Regions from separate parts of the Streptomyces sp. G5(2025) genome, predicted to be linked through region 1. Evidence: riboswitches for the same ligand, from Rfam matches in the RefSeq annotation. Region 1 holds a riboswitch; each other region holds the start of a gene.
What was found. A riboswitch is a leader RNA that binds a small molecule or an ion and turns the genes downstream of it on or off. The one in region 1 is predicted to bind cobalamin.

Region 1 (4,205 bases):
GAGTTCGTACGCGAAGCTCGAACCGACCCTCATAGGCATCCCGTTCTTCTACTGGTACCAGATGCTGTGGGTGGTCATCTCCACGCTGCTCACGATGATCGCGTACAAGCTGTGGCAGCGTGACCAGCGCGCCCGTAAGGAAGGTGCGCGGTCATGAACGGCGGAGTCAACGGCGTCGCGCTCGCCGTCTTCATCTTCTTCTTCATAGCGGTCACGGTCATGGGCTTCCTGGCCGCCCGCTGGCGCAAGGCCGAGAACGACCAGAGCCTGGACGAATGGGGCCTCGGCGGCCGGTCGTTCGGCACCTGGGTCACGTGGTTCCTGCTCGGCGGCGACCTCTACACCGCGTACACCTTCGTGGCCGTCCCGGCGGCGATCTACGCGGCGGGCGCGGCCGGGTTCTTCGCGGTGCCGTACACCATCCTCGTCTACCCGCTGATCTTCACCTTCCTGCCGCGCCTGTGGTCGGTCTCGCACAAGCACGGCTATGTGACGACCTCGGACTTCGTGCGCGGGCGCTTCGGCTCGAAGGGGCTGTCGCTGGCGGTCGCGGTCACCGGCATCCTCGCCACGATGCCCTACATCGCGCTCCAACTCGTCGGCATCCAGGCCGTCCTTGACGTCATGGGCGTCGGCGGCGGCCCGGACACCAACTGGTTCATCAAGGACCTGCCGCTCCTGATCGCGTTCGCGGTGCTCGCCGCGTACACCTACTCGTCGGGGCTGCGCGCGCCCGCGCTGATCGCGTTCGTGAAGGACGGGTTGATCTACCTCGTCATCGTCGTCGCGATCATCTACATCCCGATCAAGCTCGGCGGCTTCGACGACATCTTCGCCAAGGCCGGGGACGCCTTCGCGCAGACCAACCCGGCGACCGACAAGCCGCGCGGCGCGCTCGCGCCCGCCGAGGCCGGCCAGTGGACGTACGCGACGCTCGCGCTCGGTTCGGCCCTCGCGCTGTTCATGTACCCGCACTCGATCACGGCGACGCTCTCCTCCAAGAGCCGCAACGTGATCCGCCGCAACACCACGATCCTGCCCCTGTACTCGCTGATGCTCGGCCTGCTGGCGCTGCTCGGCTTCATGGCGATCGCGGCCGGGATCAAGGTGGACAACGGCCAGTTGGCGATCCCGCAGCTGTTCGAGAACATGTTCCCCGACTGGTTCACGGGCGTGGCCTTCGCGGCCATCGGCATCGGCGCGCTGGTCCCGGCGGCCATCATGTCGATCGCGGCCGCGAATCTCTTCACCCGCAACATCTACAAGGACTTCATCAAGCCCGACGCGACGCCCGCGCAGGAGACCAAGGTCTCCAAGCTGGTGTCGCTGATGGTGAAGGTCGGCGCGCTCGCCTTCGTCCTCACCATGGACAAGACCGTCGCGATCAACTTCCAGCTGCTCGGCGGCATCTGGATCCTCCAGACGATGCCGGCGCTGGTCGGCGGCCTGTTCACGCGGTGGTTCCACCGCTGGGCGCTGCTGGCCGGCTGGGCGGTCGGCATGGTCTACGGCACGCTGGCCGCGTACGGCGTCGCGTCGCCGACGCAGAAGCACTTCGGCGGCTCCTCCGACACGATCCCGGGGATCGGCGAGATCGGCTACATCGGTCTCACCGCGTTCGTCCTGAACGTCATCGTGACCGTGGTCCTCACCTTCGTCCTGAAGGCGCTGAAGGCCCCGGACGGCATCGACGAGACCTCGCCCGGGGACTACACCGCGGACGCGGGCGACCCGGGCGTCATCCAGGAACTGCCCAAGGCGACCGCGGGCGCCGGGCACTGAGCCCTTCCCCGCCGCGACGAAGGGCCGCCGGAAAACCGGCGGCCCTTCGTCGTACCCGTGTTGCACACTTCGGCTCATGGACACGACGACCCTCACGATCAGGCGGGCCCGCCCCGAGGAGTACGAGGCGCTGGGCGCCCTCACCGCCCAGGCCTATCTCGACGGCGGACATCTGGACTTCGGGGCGCAGGACCCCTATCTGGCGGTGCTGCGCGACGTGGCGGCGCGCGCGGCCGCGGCCGAGGTCCTGGTGGCGGAGGCGGGCGGGAAAGCACTCGGCTGCGTCACCTACGTCGCCTCCGGCGGCCCCATGGCCGACATCGCGCGCGACGGCGAGGCCGAGATCCGCATGCTGGCCGTCTCCACCGCGGCGCGCGGCCGGGGCGCCGGCGAGACGCTCGTACGGGAGTGTGTGCGGCGCGCCAGGGAGGCGGGCCGCACCGGGCTCGTCCTGTCCACGCAGACGTCGATGCACGCCGCCCACCGGCTGTACGAGCGCCTCGGCTTCGTACGCACGCCCGAGCGCGACTGGCGGCCGATCGACACGGTGCCGCTGCTGACGTACGCGTTGGCTCTCTAGGCTCTTCTGAGCTTCCCTTACCAGCCGACACAAGATGTGGGGCCGCCTCAGGAACCCGGCACAAGATGTATGCTCGTGCTCGCTGTCGCCGCAGGGGAATCCGGTGCAAGTCCGGAACTGTCCCGCAACGGTGCATGTGTACGTCTTTGGCGTACACGGAGTCCGAAGACCTGCCGACAGTGCACCCGTGCCGTCCGGTCCGGGTGCCGACCGTCCGGGCCTCGCGGAGTGGGCCGGTGGACGCGGTACGCCACCCTGCCCGGGTGCGCCCGTGTGTGCCCTCCCCCCTCCTCCTGGCCCAGAGCCGAGCGAGGGAGTGCCCCACGTGACCATCGCGCCTGCCGAACCCGCGTCAGCGCAGGAAGCGCAGTCAGTGCCTTCCGGGCCCGCCGTGCCCGCCGCACCTGCCGCGCCTTCGACGCCGACCCTCCAGGGCCAGGGTGCCGAAGGAACCGACGGGCCAGGGACCGCGCTGCTGCGCACCCTGACCGACCTCACCGCCGACCTCCCCGACGCCGACCCCGGCCGGGTCGCCGCCGCCGCGCTGCGCGGCCGCTCGGTCAAGGCCGACGCGTCGGAGCTGCGGGAGCTCGCGACCGAGGCGGCCGCGGGGCTCATCTCCGAGGACCCGGCGTACTCGAAGCTCGCCGCCCGGCTGCTGTCGATCGGCATCCGCGAGGAGGCGGCGACGCAGGGCGTGCGCTCCTTCACCGACTCCGTGGCGGTCGGCCACCGCGAGGGCCTGATCGCCGACCGCACGGCGCAGTTCGTGACGGCGCACGCGGCCCGGCTCGACGCGCTGGTGGACGCCGCGCTCGCCGACGGCGCCGACTTCCGCTTCGAGTACTTCGGCCTGCGCACCCTGCACAGCCGCTATCTGCTGCGCCACCCGATCACCCGGCAGGTCATCGAGACCCCGCAGCACTTCATGCTGCGCGTCGCGAGCGGCCTGGCCAAGGACGACGGCGCCACCGCCGTGGACGAGGTCGCCGCGCTGTACGGCCTGATGAGCCGCCTGGACTACCTGCCGTCCTCGCCGACGCTCTTCAACTCCGGCACCCGCCACCCGCAGATGTCCTCCTGCTACCTCCTCGACTCCCCACTGGACGAGCTGGACTCGGTCTACGACCGCTACCACCAGGTCGCGCGGCTCTCCAAGCACGCGGGCGGCATCGGACTCTCGTACTCCCGCATCCGTTCGCGGGGATCGCTGATCCGTGGCACGAACGGGCACTCCAACGGCATCGTGCCGTTCCTGAAGACCCTGGACGCCTCGGTCGCCGCCGTGAACCAGGGCGGCCGTCGCAAGGGCGCCGCCGCGGTCTACCTGGAGACCTGGCACTCCGACATCGAGGAGTTCCTGGAGCTGCGCGACAACACCGGTGAGGACGCGCGCCGCACGCACAACCTCAACCTCGCGCACTGGATCCCGGACGAGTTCATGCGCCGCGTCGCCGCCGACCAGGAATGGTCGCTGTTCTCCCCGGCCGACGTGCCCGCCCTTGTCGACCTGTGGGGCGAGGGGTTCGACGCCGCCTACCGCGCGGCCGAGGCCGCCGGGCTCGCGAAGAAGACCATCCCGGCCCGGGACCTGTACGGCCGCATGATGCGCACCCTCGCCCAGACCGGCAACGGCTGGATGACGTTCAAGGACGCCGCCAACCGCACCGCCAACCAGACGGCGGAGCCCGGCCACACCGTGCACTCCTCCAACCTCTGCACGGAGATCCTGGAGGTCACGGACGACGGCGAGACGGCGGTCTGCAACCTCGGCTCGGTGAACCTCGGCGCGTTCGTGGACACGGCGACCGGCGACCTCGCCTGGGACCGGCTCGACGAGACC
Region 2 (4,205 bases), 2.5 Mb from region 1:
CGAGCAGCAGGTCCAGCGGGCGGGCGAGCGCCACCAGGAGGGCGGTACCGACGGCCAGGACGGCGCAGGGCAGGGCGAGCATGTCCCAGCGGGCGCTGCCGAGGCCGCCGAGTGTCCAGTACAGGACTTCCTTGAGGTGGTCGGCGCTGTCGGCGGTGACGAGGATGAGGCTGGTGAGGGCGGTGAGGATGTACGAGACGGCCACCCCGGCGAGGATCAGGCGGCCGGTGGCGAAGCCCCCGCCGCCGCTTCTGGCCAGGGCGTAGACCAGGACCAGGGAGATCAGCGCGCCCGCGAAGGAGGCCGCGGGGATCGTGACGGCGGTGCTGAGGGTGGTGCCCAGGCCGAAGATCCCGCCGAGCACGATCGCGCTGACGGCGCCCACGGAGGCGCCCGAGGAGACGCCGAGGAGGAACGGGTCGGCGAGAGGGTTGCGGACGAGGGCCTGGAGGACGGTGCCGATGACGGCCAGTCCGGCGCCGACGACCGCGCCGAGCAGGACCCGGGGCAGGCGGACGTCCAGCACGATGGTGCGGAACGGGGAGGGTTCCGCATGGCCGGTCAGTATCTCCAGGACCTGGCCCGGCGGGATGCGGACGGAGCCGAGGGCGAGGCCGGCGACGGTCGCTGCCGCGAGGGCCGCGGTGAGCGCCGTCAGGGTCAAGAGGCGCCGCCCCTTCGACCCCCGTCGATCGCCCTTCGGGCTCGTCCTCAAACGCCGGACGGGCTGGGATGTACCGCCCCCGGGCCGACCCGGTCCCCGGACGGGCTGGATCTTCGCGGCGCTCACAGCTGTGCCGCCAGCTTCTCCACCGCCTTCGGTGCCCGTACGCCCGTGACCACGTCCGACAGCCGCAGTACCGCGAAACGCTTGTGCTTGATGGCGGGGACGTCCGCGAGGACCGGGTCGTCGAGGAGGCGCTTCTTCTTCTGGGCGACGGTCGTGGGGCCGTAGTCGAGGATCATGATGACGTCCGGCCTGCGCTCGACGACCTTCTCCCAGGACGCGTCGCTGAAGGACTTGTCGATGTCGGCGAAGACGTTGCGGCCGCCCGCGCGCTCGATGATGTCGTTGCCGATGCCGCGGCCGCCCGCCGTGAACGCGGTCTTGTCGCCGCTGTCGTAGACGAAGACGGAGACCGGCTTCGCGCGCTTCGACTTCTTCGCGGTGGCGGCCAGTTCGCGCTTGGCCCCGCTCACCCACTTCTCGGCGCGCTCGCGCACCCCGAACGTGGCGCCGACCTCCCGCACCTCGCGGTACACGTCGTCCATGGTGACCGCGCGCTCGGCGCAGCCCTCGATGTTGAGGCGGCTCTTGATCCCGGACTTGGCGAGCGCGGAGCGGCTGCGGCCGTCGCCGGCGAGGAAGGCGCTGGCGTAACCGCCGTAGACGAAGTCGGGGTCGGCGGCGAGCAGCTTCTCGTAGGAGGGGTACTCCTTGGCGAGCACGGGGGCGGACTTGTACGCCTTCTCGTACTTCGGCAGGACCTTGTCGTCGAGGTAGGCGGTGCCGGCCAGGCGGTCCTTGAGGCCCAGTTCCAGCATCACCTCGGTAACGTGCTGGTTCATGGTGACGGCGCGCTTCGGCGGTGCGTCGTACGTGGTCTTCACACCGCAGTTGGTGACGGTGTACGGGAAGCCCGCGGCCTTGGCGGCGGGCTTGGAGTCACCGGAGTCGGACGAGCCGCAGGCTGCGAGCGGGACGAGCAGGGCCGCGGCGGTGAGCACGCGAAGGGCGCGGGACATGGCTGAACTGCCTCCTCCAGGGGATTTCCGCGTCCCCTGCGTTGTGTGGAGCCGAGACGGCAGGTCAGTTCCTGACTCCCCGCCCCCGCGAAGGGGTGGGGTCACAGTGGCGGGACCGTGCCGGGCTCGCACCGGCTTCCTGGGTCCTGCCGCCTCATGGGTGGAGCTCAGTATGCCTGTACGACCGCGACCTCTTCCTCGGTGACCTCGCCGTCCACGATCCGGTACGAGCGGAACTGGAAAGGGCCCGCGTCGTCGGTGTCCGCGGTGGAGACCAGGACGTAGTGGGCGCCGGGCTCGTTGGCGTAGCTGATGTCGGTGCGCGAGGGGTAGGCCTCGGTCGCGGTGTGCGAGTGGTAGATGACCACCGGCTCCTCGTCGCGGTCGTCCATCTCGCGGTAGAGCTTGAGCAGGTCACCCGAGTCGAACTCGTAGAACGTGGGCGAGCGCGCGGCGTTCAGCATCGGGATGAAGCGCTCGGGGCGGCCGGTGCCCGCCGGGCCCGCGACCACGCCGCACGCCTCGTCGGGGTGGTCCTGGCGCGCGTGCGCGACGATCTGGTCGTGGAGGGCCTGGGTGATGGTCAGCATGGCAGTCAGGATAAGCAGAGGGCCCGCGCCGTACCGAAGTGTGGTACGTGCGGGCCCATATGCTGGACAGTGGCCTCTCCGGGGAGGTCAGTCCTTGGTGACGGGGGCGCTGTCCGCGCCGATCTTGCGCTTGTTGAACGCGGCGGCCTGCGGGTTGCGGCTCTTGAGGATCAGGTAGGAGACGCCGAGGATCGCGGCCCAGACCGGAGCGGCGTACAGCGAGATCCGCGCGTCCTTGTCGACGCCCATCATCACGATGACCATGCCGATGAACAAAAGCGCGAACCAGCTGGTGTACGGGGCTCCCGGCGCCCGGAAGGTGGACTGCGGCAGCTCGCCGCGGTCGGCCTTGCGGCGGTAGCGGATCTGGCAGGCCAGGATCATGATCCAGGCCCACATGCCGGAGATGGTGGCGAAGGAGACGACGTAGTTGAACGCCTCGCCCGGCCACTGGTAGTTGATCCAGACGCCGACCAGCATGAACGCGGCGGAGAACGTGGTGCCGACCAGCGGCAGGCCGTTCTTCGTGAGCTTGGTGAAGAACTTCGGGCCCTGGCCGTTGAGCGCGAGGTCGCGCAGCATGCGGCCGGTGGAGTACATGCCGGAGTTGCAGGAGGAGAGCGCGGCGGTGAGGACCACGAAGTTCACGATCGCGGCGCCGACGCCGAGGCCCATCTTCTCGAAGGCCGCGACGAACGGCGAGACGCCGGGCTGGAAGTGCGTCCACGGGACGACCGACAGGATCATGATCAGCGCGCCGACGTAGAAGACGGCGATGCGCCACGGCACGGTGTTGATGGCCTTGGGCAGGACGGTCTTCGGGTCCTTGGACTCGCCCGCGGTGACGCCGACGAGCTCGACGGCGAGGAAGGCGAACATCACGATCTGGAGCGTCATCAGCGTGGAGCCGATGCCGTTGGGGAAGAAGCCGCCCTGGTTCCACAGGTGGGCCACGGTCGCGGTGTCACCGGCGTCGGAGAAGCCGATGGTGAGGATGCCGATGCAGATCAGGATCATGCCGATGATGGCGGTGACCTTGACCATCGAGAACCAGAACTCCAGCTCACCGAAGAGCTTCACGGAGATGAGGTTCGCGCCGTACAGGATGACCGTGAAGATGAGCGCGTACGCCCATTGTGGAACGGATCCGTGTGTCCAGTACTGCATGTACTGGGCGGCTGCGGTGACTTCGGTGATGCCGGTGACGACCCAGAAGAGCCAGTACGTCCAGCCGGTCACGAAGCCGAAGAACGGGCCCATGAACTCGCGCGCGTACTCCGAGAAGGAGCCCGACACGGGGCGGTACATGAGGAGCTCGCCGAGCGCCCGCATGATGAAGAAGATGACGAGGCCCGCGATGGCGTACGCCAGGATGAGGCTGGGTCCGGCCTTGTGGATGGCCTTGCCCGCGCCGAGGAACAGGCCGGTGCCGATGGCACCGCCGATCGCGATCATCTGGATCTGCCGGGCTCCCAGACCGCGCTGGTAGCCCTCGCCCTCGCCGGACGGGCCGCCTGCGGCCTCCACGGCACCATTGCCGTCGTGCCCGTCGTGCTGCTCTTCGACCTGCACTGAGGTCATGGTGACGCCTTTCTCCATGCTGATCCGCGCCCGCGTCTCGCGTTGATGGCTGCGGATCAGGTCCTGATCCCCCCGGATATGTATGGAGTGCTACCGGCGGTCTGCCGGTCCGAGCGCCCTCGGTGACATGGGTGGCGTCACCGAGTGGTCGTGAAGATTTATCACGGCGGCAACAGTGAGGGAATCAGCCACCTGTGACGCACACCACAGGAAGAAGCGGACAAAGGCCTCTTCACGCCGCAAACACGGGCAATGAAGTGACGGGATCGTTATCCGGATTTGAGCGTC
Region 3 (4,205 bases), 3.3 Mb from region 1:
CCACTCGTCGATGTACGTGTTGATCGCCGCGGGCTTGCCCTCGTACCAGGTCAGCGGCGCCCACAGGTGCGGCGTCAGCTCCCGCCCGGCGAGCTTCGCGCGGTCCTTCTCGCCGAAGCGGCCCTCGGCGATCTCCTTGCGGGAGCTGGTCACCTCGCCGGTCTCACGGTCCTTCAGCTGCATCGACACCCCGATGACGTTCCGCGGCTTGACTCCGTAGCCGTACTTCGGGTCGGCGAGGACCATGCGCACCAGGTCCTCGCTGGCCGCGCTGACCACGTACACCTCGATGCCGTGCGCCCGCAGCGTCTTGTAGAGCTGCCGCATGCCGTTCGACAGCTCGGGCGGCTTCACCTCGGTCCTGGTGACCTTCCCGCCCTCGTAGTACTCCGCGGGGATCGGCTTCTTGTACGCCAGGAGCTCGTCGACGTACCCCTTGAGCTCCTTCAGCGTGAACCCGGAGAAGATCTGCGCGGCCCAGGGGTAGCAGACCTGGTCGTCCACCTCGCACAGCCGGTTGTAGTAGCTGTAGAGGCTCTCCTTGTGCGCGGCCGTGTCCTTGAACGGGATGACCTTCAGGGACGGGTCCATGGTCTTGCGGGTCAGCACGCCCTTCATCTCCAGGAAGGGCAGCAGCGACTCCTCCAGGTCGCCCCGGTACGAGGTGTTGTCCGCGTCGAAGACGGCGTACGCGCCCTTGTGGTCGTTCGCGGCGATGACCTTGCCGAGCTTCCTCGCGACCGGCTTCGGCCAGTGCGACAGCTCGCGGGCGGTGGCGGCCGAGGTGTCCGCCGCCGTCGCCTCGCCCGCGGGCCACAGCGCGCCGCCCGCGAGTACGGCGGCGACGAGCGCCCCCACGCCACCGATGAGGGCCCGCTTGTTCTTGGCTCGTACTGCCATGTTTCCCGTGTCCCGCCGTTCCTGAGTGCGTTGCGCGGCTCCGTCCGGAGCGGCGCGCCATGCTATGGGCCACGCCGCGCGATTCCCATGATCGAAGTCACCGGGCGGGGCGGGCATGGGGGCGGGTGGTGGCGGGTAGCGGAGAGGGACCTCGCCGCCTGGGCGTCCGCGGGGCGTTCGCGGGGTGAGCGGGCCGCGCATACTGGGACGTATGGGCTCCCGTGAGTTCGTCCGGGCCGTTCCCCGGCTCGACGGCATGGTCGTCTCCGCGGTCGGCTACCGCACCGCGGGGCAGCGGCCCGCCCTGCACCGCGGCCTGCCCTCGCCGTATCTGACGGTGATCTTCTCGCTGGACGGGGCGATCGCCACCGGCGGTACGCCCGCCCAGGCGACCGGCGCGGACGCGGTCCGCACCGACATCATCGTGGGCGGCCTGCACCAGGCCCCCGCCTACGTCGCCCAGCCCGAGCACGAGGCGGGCGTCCAGCTCGCCGTGCACCCGCTGGCCGCCCGCGCGCTCCTCGGCCTGCCCGCCGCCGAACTGGCCGGGCAGCTCGTCACCGGCGGCACCGACGTGTTCGGCGCGCGCGCCGCCGAGGTCCGTGAGCGGCTGTGCGGCCTGGACACCTGGGAGGACCGTTTCGCCGCCCTCGCCGACTACCTGCGGCAGCGCGCGGACCGGCCCGCCGGAGCCGTGCGTCCCGAGGTCGCCGAGGCCTGGGCCCGACTCGCCCGGCACCGCGGCGCCGGGAGCCTCGGCGGTCTGTCCCGGCACGTCGCCCTCAGCGAGCGCCGCCTGACCACCCTCTTCCGCGCCGAGACCGGGCTGAGCCCCAAACAGGCCGCGCGCCTGATGCGTTTCCAGCACGCCAGGACTGCCGTGGCCCGCGCCGTGGCGGCGGGCGGCCCGTCGGACCTGGCCCGGGTCGCCGCCGACACCGGGTACTACGACCACTCCCACCTCGTACGGGACTTCCGGCAGTACACGGGGGTGAGCCCCACCGGATGGCTGGCCGAGGAGTGCCGGAATATCCAAGCCGGGGCGCATGGCGGAGGCGAAGAGTGAAGACATGAACACCACACCTGACAGCACTCGGCAACATCGGCCCGTCACACCCGCCCCCACGGTCTCGGCAGGCCCTCCAGGCGCGGGACGCCCCCGCCCTGATCGACTTCCTCGTCGACACCGTCGGCTTCCTGCGCACGGCCGTGTACGAGGACGGCGGCCGCGTCGCCCACGCCCAGCTCGACTGGCCCGAGGGAGGCGGCGTCATGCTCGGCTCGTACGACCCCGAGGCGACCGCCGAGGCCTGCGGGAAGCCGGGCACCTCCGGTGCCTATGTCGTCACCGACCGGGTGGACGACCTGTACCAGCGCCTCCGCGCGGCCGACGTGAAGATCACCGCGGAGATCGAGGACAAGCCGTACGGCAGTCGCGAGTTCGCCGTCCAGGACCCGGAGGGAAACCGCTGGTCCTTCGGCACCTACCGGGGTGAGCCCAGGCCGGACCCGGGCCGGTGAAGGCGCGTGATAACTTGCGCAAGCCAGTCAAACCCACACCTGGGCCAGGGAATCCGGTGCGAATCCGGAACTGACGCGCAGCGGTGAGGGGGACGGGCGGGGCCACGGCCACTGGGTGTCTTCGGACGCCTGGGAAGGCGCCCCGCCCGGTTCGATCCCGAGTCCGAAGACCTGCTGGCGCCTCCGCTCGCATACCGGGCGGCGGAGGCCGTGACGCAGACCAGGCTCCGCGCATGAGCCGTGACACTCAAGGGATCGCGTGTCCTCGACAGTCCGTACAACCGCTCTGCTCTGTGCCGGCATGCTCGCACTCACCGCGTGCGGCGACGGCTCCGCCCAGAAGTCCGAAGGCAAGAGCGCAGACGGCTATCCCGTCACGGTCGCCTCCTGCGGCAAGGAGGCCGAGGTCCAGGCCCCGCCGCAGCGCGCCGTCTCCCTCGACCAGGGCTCCACGGAGATTCTGCTCTCCCTCGGTCTCGCCGACCGCATGGTGGGCACCGGCACCTGGACCGACCCGGTCCCGAAGAACCTGGAGAAGGCGAACGCGAAGGTCGAGCGGCTCGCCGACCGCTACCCCTCCCTGGAGAAAGTCCTCTCCAAGGAACCGGACTTCGTCAGCGCCTCCTTCCTCTACACCGTCGGCAAGGGCGGCGTCGCCGACCGTAAGAAGTTCACCGAACTCGGCGTGCCCGTCTACGTCTCGCCCACCGACTGCGCGGGCAAGGACAACGACGGCGGCGGCGACGGCAAACGCGTCAAGACCCTCACTATGGACACCGTCTACGGCGAAGTGCGCGACCTCGCGAAGGTGTTCGGCGTCCAGCGGCGCGGCGAGAAGCTGATCGCGGACCTGAAGGAGCGCGTCGCGAAGGCCACGGACGACATCAAGGCCTCCGACGCGACGCTCCTGTACTGGTTCGCCAACTCCGACGCCCCGTACATGGCGGGCTGCTGCGGCGCCCCCGGCATCATCACCCGCGAGCTCGGCGCGAAGAACGTCTTCGACGACACCCGCGAGGAGTGGCCCCAGATCAACTGGGAGACCGTCGCCGACCGCGACCCCGACGTCCTCGTCATCGGCGACCTCACCCGCAAGTCGCAGTCCGCGGAGAGCGCCGCGGCGAAGATCAAGTTCCTGGAGTCCAACCCGGCGACCAAGAACCTCACCGCCGTGAAGAAGAAGCGTTACGTACTCCTCAGCGGCCAGGCCATGAACCCCACGATCCGTACGGTCGACGGTATCGAGCAAGTGGCCGCCGGGCTGCGGAAGTTCGGGCTGGCGAAGTGAGCCCGGCCGCCCCCGCCGCCCGGCAGGGGCTGCTGTGGCTGGCCGGCGGCGCCGCGCTCGTCCTCTCGGTGGCGGTCGCCGTCACCATCGGCCCCGCCGACATCTCGGTCCCCGACGTCTTCTCGGCGCTCGCGGCACACCTCGGCTGGGGCGAGGCAGGGCTGACCCCCATCAGGGACGGCATCGTCTGGAACCTGCGGCTGCCCCGCACCCTGCTCGCCGCGGTCTGCGGCGCGGGCCTCGCGGTCTGCGGCGCGGTCATGCAGTCCCTGCTCCGCAACCCCCTCGCCGACCCCTTCGTGCTCGGGGTGTCGTCCGGGGCGTCCACCGGAGCGGTCGCGGTCGTCGTCCTCGGCGTCGGCGGGGGAGCGCTGTCGATCTCGGCGGGCGCCTTCGCGGGCGCGCTCTGCTCGTTCGCGCTCGTCCTCTTGCTGAGCCACACACTCGGCGGCACGACGGACCGCGTCGTGCTCTCGGGCGTCGCCGCGATGCAGCT
Region 4 (4,205 bases), 5.1 Mb from region 1:
CCATGGAGTGGTTCGACTTCGGCGTCTACGCCTATCTGGCGGGCACGATCGGCAAGGTCTTCTTCCCTGCCAGCTCGCCGGGCGTCCAGGTCGTCGCCGCCTTCGCCACCTTCGCCGCGGCGTTTCTCGTCCGGCCCCTGGGCGGGCTCGTGTTCGGGCCGCTCGGTGACCGTATCGGCCGGCAGCGGGTGCTCGCGGCGACCATGATCATGATGGCCGTGAGCACCTTCGCGGTCGGGCTGCTGCCCACGTACGCCTCGATCGGATTCGCCGCCCCGCTGCTGCTCCTCGTATGCCGGCTGGTCCAGGGTTTCTCCACGGGCGGCGAGTACGCCGGTGCCACCACCTACATCGCCGAGTACGCGCCCGACCAGCGGCGCGGATTCCTCGGCAGCTGGCTCGACTTCGGCACCTTCATCGGCTACTCCCTGGGCTCCGGCCTGGTCACCGTCCTCACGCTGGCTCTCGGGTCCGACGGCATGGAGAGCTGGGGCTGGCGCATTCCCTTCTTCGTCGCGGGGCCGCTCGGACTCATCGGCCTGTACATGCGCGTGAAGCTGGAGGAGACGCCCGCTTTCCAGCAGGAGGCGGCGTCCGCCGCGGCCGAGCGGGAAGTCGTCCACCAGCGGGGCGAGAGCGACCCCGTCGAGCAGGCCCGCCAGTCCGGCAAGGGCCGTCTCAAGGAGATCTTCACCCGTCACTGGCAGGCGGTGCTGATCTGCATGGGGCTTGTGCTGCTCTACAACGTCACGAACTACATGGTGACGTCGTATCTCCCCACCTTCATGACGGTGACGCTGGGAGAGAGCGACACCACGGCGCAGCTGCTGGTGCTCGGCACCATGCTGCTGGTGGCGCTCGCCATCACCACCGTGGGCCGCAGTTCGGACCGGTGGGGCAGACGCCCGATGTTCATGGCGGGCAGCATCGCGCTGATGGTGCTCGCCGTCCCGGCGTTCCTGCTGATCCGAGAAGGCGGCATCCTCATGCCCGCCTTCGGGTGCGCGATCCTCGGTCTGCTCCTGGTCTGCTTCGCGGGCACGGCCGCGGCCACACTGCCCGCCCTGTTCCCCACGCGTCTGCGGTACGGCGCCCTGTCGATCTCGTACAACATCTCCGTCTCCCTCTTCGGCGGCACCACCCCGCTGCTCGCCTCCTACCTGGTCGACTCCACCGGCAACACCCTCGTGCCCGCCTTCTACTTGATGGTGGCGGGCGCGATCGGCCTGGTGTCGACGTTCTTCCTGCACGAGACGGCCGGACGGCCGCTGCGCGGCTCCGGGCCCATGGTGGAGACGCAGGACGAGGCCCGCGAGTTGGTGGCGCGCAGCCGCGCGGAGGCGGGGCGCCACGCGCGTGACGTGTGGCTGCGCCTGTGGCATCCGCGCGGCGGGCGCGGGCGGGACGACAGCAAGAGGTCCGGCGGACGCGGGGAGTGACGGGGCGGGGAGTGACGGGGGCGGGGTGGTGCGGGGCGGCGAGCGTTGTGCCGTCAACAGGCGGAGACGTGCTGGTACGTGTGCGTGTACGGTACGGGTGCAGCTGGTTCGCCCTGTCCGCCAGACAGGCGCGTCGCAAGAGGGAACCCGGTGGGAATCCGGGACTGCCCCGCAGCGGTGAGCGGAAACGACAGCCGTCATACGCACTGGACCCGGCCGGGTCCGGGAAGCGACGGCCAGTAGGTGTCCGCCGGGAGACCGGCGGACGGGTCCGCGAGTCCGAAGACCTGCCACTGCCCGTGCGCCGACGCGCGCGGAGACCTCGGTGACCTCGTGGGTGGGTCGGCGTACAGATCAGGTGGCACACGCGAGGGCACAGCGGCGTGGTCCGCCCGGTCGGCCATCCCTTCGCGCCTTCGATCCTTCGCCGGGGTCTTTCGGAGAGACACTCGCGAAGGAGAGTTCCGTGACCACCGGACTTACGGCCGCCACAGCCAGGGCCACCGTGTACGGCTACCCACGCCAAGGCCCCCACCGGGAACTGAAGAAGGCCATCGAGGGCTACTGGCAGGGCCGCGTGGACGCCGACGCCCTGCGGGCCGTCGCCGCCGACCTCCGCCGGGCCACGTGGCGGCAGCTCGCCGACGCCGGTATCCATGAGGTGCCGACCGGCGACTTCTCCTACTACGACCACGTCCTGGACACCAGCGTCATGGTCGGCGCGATCCCCGACCGCCACCGTGCCGCCATCGAAGCCGGCCTTCCCCGAGCTCGCGGCCTCGCTCGACCAGGGGATGCTCCCTCGACGGCTACTTCGCGATGGCCCGCGGCACCCAGGACGTGGCGCCGCTGGAGATGACCAAGTGGTTCGACACCAACTACCACTATCTCGTTCCCGAACTCGGCCCCGGCACCGTCTTCTCCGCCGACTCCACCAAGCAGGTCGCCGAGTTGAAGGAGGCGCTCGCCCTCGGCCACACGCCGCGCCCGGTGCTGGTCGGCCCGGTCACCTTCCTGCTCCTGGCCAAGCCGGCCCCTGGCGTCGCTGCGGACTTCCAGCCGTTGACCCTCCTGGACCGGCTGCTGCCGGTGTACGCGGAGGTGCTCGCCGACCTGCGGGCGGCCGGCGCCGCGTGGGTGCAGTTGGACGAGCCCGCCCTCGTCCAGGACCGGACCCCCGCCGAACTGAACGCCGCGGCCCGCTCCTACCGTGCGCTGGGCGCGCTCGCCGACCGGCCGAAGATCCTGGTCGCCTCCTACTTCGACCGGCTCGGCGAAGCCCTGCCCGTTCTGGCCAAGGCGCCCGTGGAGGGGCTGGCGCTGGACTTCACCGGTCCCGCCGCGGCGAACCTCGACGACCTCGCCGCTGTCGGCGGGCTGCCCGGCAAGCGGCTGGTGGCGGGCGTGGTGAACGGCCGCAATGTGTGGATCAACGACCTGGAGAAGTCGCTGTCCACCCTCGGCACGCTGCTCGGCCTGGCCGACCGGGTGGACGTGGCCGCCTCCTGCTCCCTGGCGCACGTCCCGCTGGACGCCTCGGCGGAGCGCGACCTCGACCCGCAGGTCGCCCGCTGGCTGGCCTTCGCCCGCCAGAAGACCGGCGAGATCGTCACCCTGGCCCGCGGGTTGGCGCAGGGCACCGACACCATCGCGGCCGAACTCGCCGCGAACCGCGCCGCCCTGGCGTCCCGGGCCGGTTCCGCCCTCACCCACGACCCAGCGGTACGCGCCCGCGCCACGGCTGTCACCGACGCCGAAGGGCGACGCTCGCAGCCGTACCCGGAACGGGCGGCCGCCCAGCACGCCCACCTCGGACTGCCGCTGCTGCCCACGACCACCATCGGCTCCTTCCCCCAGACGACCGCGCTGCGCACCGCGCGGGCCGACCTGCGCGCGGGCCGCATCGACACCGCGGCGTACGAGAAGCGCGTCGAGGCGGAGATCCGTGAGGTCGTCTCCTTCCAGGAGGAGGCCGGCATCGACGTCCTCGTGCACGGCGAGCCCGAACGCAATGACATGGTCCAGTACTTCGCCGAGCAGCTCACCGGCTACCTCGCCACTCGGCACGGCTGGGTCCAGTCCTACGGCACCCGCTACGTCCGCCCGCCGATCCTGGCCGGTGACGTCTCGCGCCCCGGGCCCATGACGGTGCGCTGGACGGCGTACGCCCGGTCGCTGACCCGTCGTCCGGTCAAGGGCATGCTCACCGGCCCGGTCACCATGCTCGCCTGGTCCTTCGTCCGCGACGACCAGCCCCTCGCCGAGACCGCCCGCCAGGTCGCCCTCGCCCTGCGCGACGAGGTCGGCGACCTGGAGGCGGCCGGTACGCCGGTCATCCAGGTGGACGAGCCCGCGCTGCGCGAGACCCTCCCGCTGCGGGCCGCCGGGCGCGGCGCCTACCTGGCCTGGGCCACGGAGGCGTTCCGCCTCGCCACGAGCGGCGTCCGCCCGGACACCCAGATCCACACCCACATGTGCTACGCCGAGTTCGGCGACATCGTCCAGGCCATCGACGACCTCGACGCCGACGTCATCAGTCTGGAGGCGGCCCGCTCCCACATGCAGGTCGCACGCGAGCTGGCGGCGCACGGCTACCCGCGCGGGGCCGGTCCCGGCGTCTACGACATCCACTCACCGCGTGTCCCCGGCGCAGGGGAGGCGGCCGCCCTGCTCCGTAAGGGACTTGAGGCCATTCCGGCCGAGCGGTTGTGGGTCAACCCGGACTGCGGTCTGAAGACCCGGAGTTGGCCCGAGGTCCGCGCCTCC

Region 2: it holds a riboswitch for cobalamin, as region 1 does, so the genes downstream of both, ACOBQB_RS23660 (ABC transporter substrate-binding protein) here and ACOBQB_RS35110 (ribonucleoside-diphosphate reductase subunit alpha) in region 1, are expected to answer to the same signal.
Region 3: it holds a riboswitch for cobalamin, as region 1 does, so the genes downstream of both, ACOBQB_RS20125 (ABC transporter substrate-binding protein) here and ACOBQB_RS35110 (ribonucleoside-diphosphate reductase subunit alpha) in region 1, are expected to answer to the same signal.
Region 4: it holds a riboswitch for cobalamin, as region 1 does, so the genes downstream of both, metE (5-methyltetrahydropteroyltriglutamate--homocysteine S-methyltransferase) here and ACOBQB_RS35110 (ribonucleoside-diphosphate reductase subunit alpha) in region 1, are expected to answer to the same signal.

What each region holds. Positions count from the first base shown of each region.
Region 1 covers NZ_JBMUZT010000006.1:5,318,726-5,322,930, reverse strand. Annotated here, with positions in the region: gene ACOBQB_RS35125 (DUF3311 domain-containing protein) at 1-157, shown strand, start outside; gene mctP (monocarboxylate uptake permease MctP) at 154-1,782, shown strand; gene ACOBQB_RS35115 (GNAT family N-acetyltransferase) at 1,859-2,362, shown strand; cobalamin riboswitch at 2,432-2,554, shown strand; gene ACOBQB_RS35110 (ribonucleoside-diphosphate reductase subunit alpha) at 2,688-4,205, shown strand, end outside.
Region 2 covers NZ_JBMUZT010000006.1:2,841,623-2,845,827, forward strand. Annotated here, with positions in the region: gene ACOBQB_RS23655 (FecCD family ABC transporter permease) at 1-715, opposite strand, end outside; gene ACOBQB_RS23660 (ABC transporter substrate-binding protein) at 787-1,746, opposite strand; cobalamin riboswitch at 1,792-1,911, opposite strand; gene ACOBQB_RS23665 (Mov34/MPN/PAD-1 family protein) at 1,914-2,336, opposite strand; gene ACOBQB_RS23670 (amino acid permease) at 2,424-3,917, opposite strand.
Region 3 covers NZ_JBMUZT010000006.1:2,041,698-2,045,902, reverse strand. Annotated here, with positions in the region: gene ACOBQB_RS20140 (haloacid dehalogenase-like hydrolase) at 1-900, opposite strand, end outside; gene ACOBQB_RS20135 (helix-turn-helix domain-containing protein) at 1,112-1,966, shown strand; gene ACOBQB_RS20130 (VOC family protein) at 1,984-2,421, shown strand; cobalamin riboswitch at 2,429-2,614, shown strand; gene ACOBQB_RS20125 (ABC transporter substrate-binding protein) at 2,723-3,709, shown strand; gene ACOBQB_RS20120 (FecCD family ABC transporter permease) at 3,706-4,205, shown strand, end outside.
Region 4 covers NZ_JBMUZT010000006.1:174,389-178,593, forward strand. Annotated here, with positions in the region: gene proP (glycine betaine/L-proline transporter ProP) at 1-1,439, shown strand, start outside; cobalamin riboswitch at 1,526-1,748, shown strand; partial or broken gene metE (5-methyltetrahydropteroyltriglutamate--homocysteine S-methyltransferase) at 1,906-4,205, shown strand, end outside.